DNA from 3 places in the Nostoc sp. DedQUE08 genome. Region 3 is predicted to be linked to each of the others. Evidence: predicted binding sites of a transcription regulator. Region 3 holds the regulator's gene; each other region holds the start of a gene.

What was found. Region 3 encodes HrcA, which represses chaperone genes, less so after heat shock. Its sites were predicted from a motif close to TTAGCACTCNNGANTCNNGAGTGCTAA; they were not measured.
Region 1: the regulator HrcA is predicted to act here: its motif matches at 1,155-1,181, upstream of groL (chaperonin GroEL).
Region 2: the regulator HrcA is predicted to act here: its motif matches at 1,335-1,361, upstream of groES (co-chaperone GroES).

The regions. Positions count from the first base shown of each region.
Region 1 is NZ_JAVRCD010000022.1:101,484-103,761, forward strand. Features, by position in the region: gene groL (chaperonin GroEL) at 1-1,122, opposite strand, end outside; gene RMY64_RS16930 (MraY family glycosyltransferase) at 1,280-2,278, shown strand, end outside.
Region 2 is NZ_JAVRCD010000012.1:136,290-138,567, forward strand. Features, by position in the region: gene groL (chaperonin GroEL) at 1-864, opposite strand, end outside; gene groES (co-chaperone GroES) at 1,005-1,316, opposite strand; gene RMY64_RS10965 (hypothetical protein) at 1,618-1,812, shown strand.
Region 3 is NZ_JAVRCD010000054.1:52,886-55,163, forward strand. Features, by position in the region: gene RMY64_RS28180 (rhodanese-like domain-containing protein) at 1-199, shown strand, start outside; gene RMY64_RS28185 (heat-inducible transcriptional repressor HrcA) at 665-1,816, shown strand; gene RMY64_RS28190 (DUF2834 domain-containing protein) at 1,938-2,278, shown strand, end outside.

The DNA.
Region 1 (2,278 bases), on a different contig from region 3:
CACGCCGCCAGCGAGCTTGGCGATGCGTTCTTGCAGTTTTTCGCGATCGTACTCAGAATCAGTTTCTTCTAACTGTCTGCGAATTTGACCAATCCGCTTTTGTACCTCTGGCTTGGTGACACTACCAGCAACAATTGTGGTGTTTTCTTTGTCAATGGTGATTTTGCGGGCAGTTCCCAACGCTTCTAAAGCAGCCGTATCCAAGCTTAAACCGATTTCTTCAGAAATCAACTGTCCATCGGTGAGAATCGCAATATCTTCTAACAAAGCTTTGCGGCGATCGCCAAACCCAGGCGCTTTAATTCCAGCTACGGCTAGTACACCGCGCGCTTTGTTCACCACCAAAGTTGCCAAAGCATCACCTTCGACATCTTCAGCGATAATTAGCAAAGGCTGACCAGAACGGGCAACTTTTTCTAAAATTGGCACTAAATCTTGGATGCTGCTGATTTTTTTATCTGTCACCAAGATTCGGGCGTTTTCAAATTCGACGATTTGCCGTTCGTTGTTGGTGACGAAGTAGGGAGAAATATAACCCCTGTCAATCTGCATCCCCTCAACTACTTCTAGTTCAGTTGTCAGGGATTTAGATTCTTCAACGGTAATTACACCATCTTTGGTGACTTTTTCCATTGCTTGAGCTAACATTTGACCAACTTCTTCATCGTTACCAGCAGAAACAGTGGCAACTTGAGCGATCGCACTTCCTTCTACTGGCTTGGCTATTTTGGCAATTTCTTCTACCAATGCCTCAATAGTTTTGTCGATCCCGCGTCTCAAGCTCACAGGGTTACTACCTGCCGCAACGTTCTTCAAACCTTCTCTAATTAAGGCTTGTGCTAAAACTGTGGCGGTGGTTGTCCCATCTCCAGCGACATCTTTAGTTTTTGAGGCCACTTCCTGGATGAGTCTTGCACCAGTATTTTCCAAAGGATCTTCTAATTCAATTTCCTTGGCAACAGTGATACCATCGTTGACAATTTGAGGTGCGCCAAATTTTTTCTCTAAAAGGACATTGCGACCTTTGGGCCCCAAGGTGATTTTTACGGCATCGGCAAGGGCGTTAACACCCCTTTCTAGAGATCGCCGCGATTCCTCGTCAAATGCAATAATTTTCGCCATGTTTGATTTCTCCAGCGCTTCCATTAGACAATTTAGCACTCACAGCGCCAGAGTGCTAATCTCTCAAGCGGCTCAAGTTACAAATGGAAATAAAAAAATTGATTAATATACAGGTGATGCTCATATTAGATACTGGCAGTAATGCTTGAATTGGGAGATGAATCTAGACAACTCCCTTAAGTCCCTTGGTATTGCCGACCCTAGCGGCACCGGCTGGTTGGCAGTAGTATTTACGTTCCTCTTGGCTTGGCTTGTAACTTGGCGTTTAATTCCGACAGTACGCAAATTCGCCTTGCGGGTAGGTTGGGCTGACCAACCCAACGCACGGCGACTCAACCGAGAACCTTTACCCAATGCCGGGGGGCTGGCTATCTACGCGGGCGTGATTGCCGCGCTGGTATTAGCTAGCCTTTTACGACCGATCGAACTCCAAAACGTATTGGCTCAGGTGCTCACTATTCTGTTGGGGGGTTCGATATTAGTCCTGGTGGGCTTTATTGACGATCAGTTTGGCTTACCGCCCTCTGTGCGATTGTGGGCGCAAATTGTCACGGCACTTTTGCTGGTAGCTAATGGTATCAGTGTCAAAGTCCTGTTTGGCACTCCCATCGATTCACTTCTGTCCATGTTGCTAACAGTACTATGGGTAGTAGGGATTACCAACGCCATCAATTTGATGGATGGTATGGATGGCTTGGCAGGAGGAATTAGCTTTATAACCGCTATGAGTTTATTGGGCGTTGCAGCTCAATTTAACAATCGTGCTGCGGCAATCTTAGTCCTCGCAGCTTTGGGAGGTGCTGCACTAGGATTTTTGCGCCATAATTTCCATCCATCACGAATTATTATGGGTGATGCCGGAGCATACTTTTTTGGTTATGTGTTGGCAGCAACTAGTATTTTAGGGAAACTGCAACAAAACACAATTTATGCGCTAATTCCCACGGTTTTATTTCTATTATTACCGGTGCTAGATACCACTCAAGTATTTGTGCGGCGGCTACTAGCAGGAAATAACCCTCTGAGTACTCCTGGCAAAGACCACCTGCACCACCGCTTACTTGCTTGGGGACTCTCCCAGCGCCATGCTGCGTTTACCCTTTGGTCAATTACCTTAGTTTTCAACTTGCTAGCGATGAGAATACAAGGTATGAGT
Region 2 (2,278 bases), on a different contig from region 3:
TAATAGTGCTTTGCGGCGATCGCCAAAGCCAGGAGCCTTAACAGCAGCCACGTTCAGTACACCGCGTAAACGGTTTACTACCAAGGTTGCTAAAGCTTCTTTTTCAATATCTTCGGCGATAATCACCAAAGGACGACCAGCACGAGCTACTTGCTCTAACACTGGTACAAGGTCTTGCACTAAAGCAATTTTCTTATCAGTCAACAGTAGGAAAGGTTCATCAAAAACCGCTTCCATCCGTTCAGCATCGGTAGCGAAATAAGGAGAGATATAGCCTTTGTCAAAGCGCATCCCTTCAGTGATTTCCAACTCGGTGAACATAGATTTCCCTTCTTCTAGGGAAATTACGCCTTCTTTGCCCACCTTGTCCATTGCTTGGGCAATCATCTGACCAACTTCTTCGTCATTACCAGCCGAGATCGCACCAACTTGGGCAATGGCTTTGGAATCTTCCACTGGACGGGCATGTTCAGCAATTTTTTCTACCAGGAAGCCGGCAGCTTTGTCAATACCGCGCTTCAGGGAAATTGCGTTAGCACCGGCTGCAACGTTCCGCAAGCCTTCTTTGACGATCGCATGAGCTAATACGGTAGCGGTGGTAGTACCATCGCCCGCAGCATCATTGGTCTTAGAAGCAGCTTGACGAATCAGAGCTACACCAGTGTTTTCAATGTGGTCTTCTAATTCGATTTCTTTGGCGATCGTTACACCATCATTAACAATTTGCGGTGCGCCAAACTTCTTTTCTAGGACTACGTTACGACCTTTGGGGCCAAGGGTAACAGCTACAGCCTCAGCCAGGATGTCAATGCCTCGTTCTAAGGCGCGACGGGCGTTTTCGTTGTAGATAATGCGCTTTGCCATAATTTATTGTTAGTTGTCCTTTGTCATTTGTCATTTGTCTTTTGTTCTACCCTTCGGGAAGCCGCCCGGAGGGCATCTACGTCATTTGTCCTTTGTCCTTTGTCCTTTGTCATTGGCTAATGACTAATGACCAATGACCACTAGATAACAACTGCTAAAATATCTTTTTCAGAAAGCAGTACATATTCTTCAGTGCCGAGCTTGATGTCAGTGCCAGCGTACTTAGAGTACAGCACCTTATCGCCGACTTTAATTTCCAATTCCTGACGGTTTCCGTCGTCATTACGCTTGCCAGGGCCAAGAGCCACTACTTCCCCTACTTGGGGCTTTTCCTTGGCGGTATCGGGCAAATACAGACCACCTGCGGTCTTCTCCTCAGAGGCGCTCACTTTTACGAAAACGCGATCGCCTAAAGGTTTAACTGTAGAAACGCTTAGAGATAAAGCTGCCATAATTATTTTCTCCAGAGTTTAGCACTCTCAACTCCTGAGTGCTAATTTACCGAAAATTGGCGTCCAATGGCAAGAATGCCTTGAGTACGGGTTCCCGAACTAGAAGGTCATAGATGTACTTAAGTATAAATGCTTAATTATTTATACCTTGCGGGTTTTGTTCTGTAAGTTACGAAGAGAGTAGGGAGTGGAGAATTAAGAGTTATGAAAATTCTTCCCTATTCCCCATTCCTTACTCTCCAGTCAACTTTATTTGCAAAGCTTGCAAATTGTTATGGAACTGTAATCAGGGAGCCACTCGATGAGTAACAATACAGTGACAGCGATCCAGTCCAACCATCAAATCCCTAAAAAAACTCAATCTTTGGAACATGAGACCCTGAGTAATTGTGTAGAAAGTTTAGGACTTGCAAAAATTCAGCGAGACATTTTTATTTGCGCTGACCAGGCAATTGCTGCTCAAAACGAGCTAGTCTGGAATTCTGGGATTACTTAAAAAAGCGACTTAAAGATTTAAAACTCGATGAGCCGTACTAAAGTCATTCTATTTGCGTCTATAAAACTAAAGCCAACTGCTTGCGTGTTTCTGGTTCTAGATCCATAATGGTGATTTACCCTGATGGTGTCTGATATCGCCAAGCAAACCCGGAAGTTACTCTGCGGATCGTCCGAGAACACTGAATAGGTAATAAGGTGGTAGAAGAATATGCGTTTTCAATCCATCTTTTGCCTGAAACTTCCCTAGTTTCTTGTGAACACCTCATAGAGGCTTAACAACGAAAGGATATGGTATAGCAGTAGGCTTTAAGAAAGTGCGGGTTGGTTTTGAGGTAGGGTCATCTTTAAGCCAATACTTACTTGTGAGTCCGAAAGATTATTATTTAATCAGTGTTTTTTACCCCGCCCCTTTCAAAGCGATATATAATAGCGCATTATAGATACTACTGCTATACGTATCCTTG
Region 3 (2,278 bases):
TCAATTTGCCGAATGGGGAGATCGAGTACCTACCCTCTTCAATCCCGAAGCCGAAACCTTGGTGTTATGCCACCACGGCATCCGCTCTGCCCAAATGTGCCAGTGGTTGATTGCTCAAGGTTTTACAAATGTGCAAAATATTTCGGGTGGTATTGATGCCTATTCCCAATTAGTAGACTCTTCAATTCCCCAGTATTAGCTTATGCTCGGATAGATCATTCAGATGGAACTTACTCTTCCATCTGAATTTTGCTATGCTAAACATAGAAGTACATCTATTTAAAGGCTTGCCGGAAAGTTTGAAATTTGGGCATCACCTACATCTGCATAAAAATGTTGGATTGCTCTAAATTACAGTTCGGCAGTAACCCCTGAAGAAAATACGTATCTAATAATACTGTTGCAAGCATAAATTTATGCAAAAGTACGGTTAGAAAAAAGCATCGGAGGGGTACATTATAACTAGCAGCTTTTGCAAAAAAATTGAGCTACTAGTTCAACCCTAATCTTAAAAAATGCTTTGTATATAAACTTTAAAAATACTTATCATAATATAGTTAGATAATTTGATATCTTAATAAATTATTAATATTTTCTGTTTCGATTAAATCCACAAATTTCTTGAGAGTTTGATTAAAATCTGCCTTCAGCAAAACATACCATAATGGAAGTTCAGTTAACAAATCGACAACAGCATATACTTTGGGCAACGGTACGTCACTACATTGCTACGGCAGAGCCAGTTGGTTCAAAGGCTTTGGTTGAGGAGTACGATCTGGGTGTAAGCTCGGCGACAATTCGCAATGTCATGGGTGTTTTAGAAAAGTCTGGATTGCTCTACCAACCACACGCTTCTGCTGGACGTGTACCTTCAGATTCAGGGTATCGCATTTATGTTGACCAGCTAATTACACCTTCTCTGCGGTCGCGCAGCGTGTCGCAGACAGACGCTACGCGGAGCTTGCTTCCACAAAGTGCTACGGAAATTTTAGGGCGAGAAGTAGAGGTGGCATTGCAAAAGCAGCTACAGTGGCAAGATCGGAGTTTAGAAACCCTACTGCAAGGAGCCGCGCAGATTTTAGCAACCTTGAGTGGTTGTATTAGCTTGATTACTATACCGCAAACGACCACAGCGCTATTGCGACATCTGCAATTAATGCAAATTGAAGCCGGACGGATCATGCTGATTGTGGTGACAGATGGTTATGAGACACATTCTAAATTGATGGATTTGTCGCTAACACCAGAAGAAAGCCAACGGGATTCAGAGGTAATAGATCGCGAGTTGCAGATTGTTTCTAACTTTTTGAATAGTCACCTGCGGGGGCGAAGTCTGTTGGAGTTAGGCCACCTCAACTGGAGCGAACTAGATCAAGAATTCCAACGCTACGGGGAATTTTTGAAAAACTCAGTTGCCGAATTGACTCGTCGCACTCTTGCACCGACTGCAACCCAAATTATGGTTCGGGGTGTGTCAGAAGTTTTGCGCCAGCCAGAATTTTCCCAGTTACAGCAAGTACAAACAATTATCCACCTGCTGGAAGAAGAACAAGACCAACTGTGGCGATTAATATTTGAAGAACCAGAACTAGAGGATGGTGGAAAACCAAAAGTAACGGTTCGCATTGGCGCAGAAAATCCATTAGAACCGATACGCACCTGCACCTTGATTTCTTCTAACTATCGCCGAGGTTCGATACCCGTAGGAAGTGTAGGAGTTTTGGGGCCAACGCGTCTAGATTATGAAAGTGCGATCGCAGTAGTAGCATCTGCTGCTGATTATCTCTCAAAAGCTTTCAGTTATTTCAATCCTTAATTAGCGGTTAATCTTTAGGAACAAGCCGCTACGCCTCTAGGGGAGGAAACAATACCACATAGCAAGCACATAGCCGTATTTGTAACGGCAAAATCAATAATTAATACTACTTAAATCTTTCATGCTTAGAAAAATTGCCTTTAGTCTACTGTGGCTGGGATTTGTTGTCTATGGTTTTTTTCTCGCACCTCCTGAGCAACCTGGTACATTCGAGTTAATTAAAAACCTTTCTATTGGGCAGTGGCAAGGCATAAACCCGTTAGTCATAGCATTATTCAACCTCATGGGCATCTGGCCTCTTATTTACAGCGCAGTAGTCTTTATTGATGGTAGAGGACAAAAAATACCTGCTTGGCTGTTTGCTACTGTCTCTTTCGGAGTTGGTGCTTTTGCATTGTTGCCGTACTTAGCCTTTAGAGAACCAAATAATAAATTTGTCGGTAAAAAGAATACCTTGCTCAA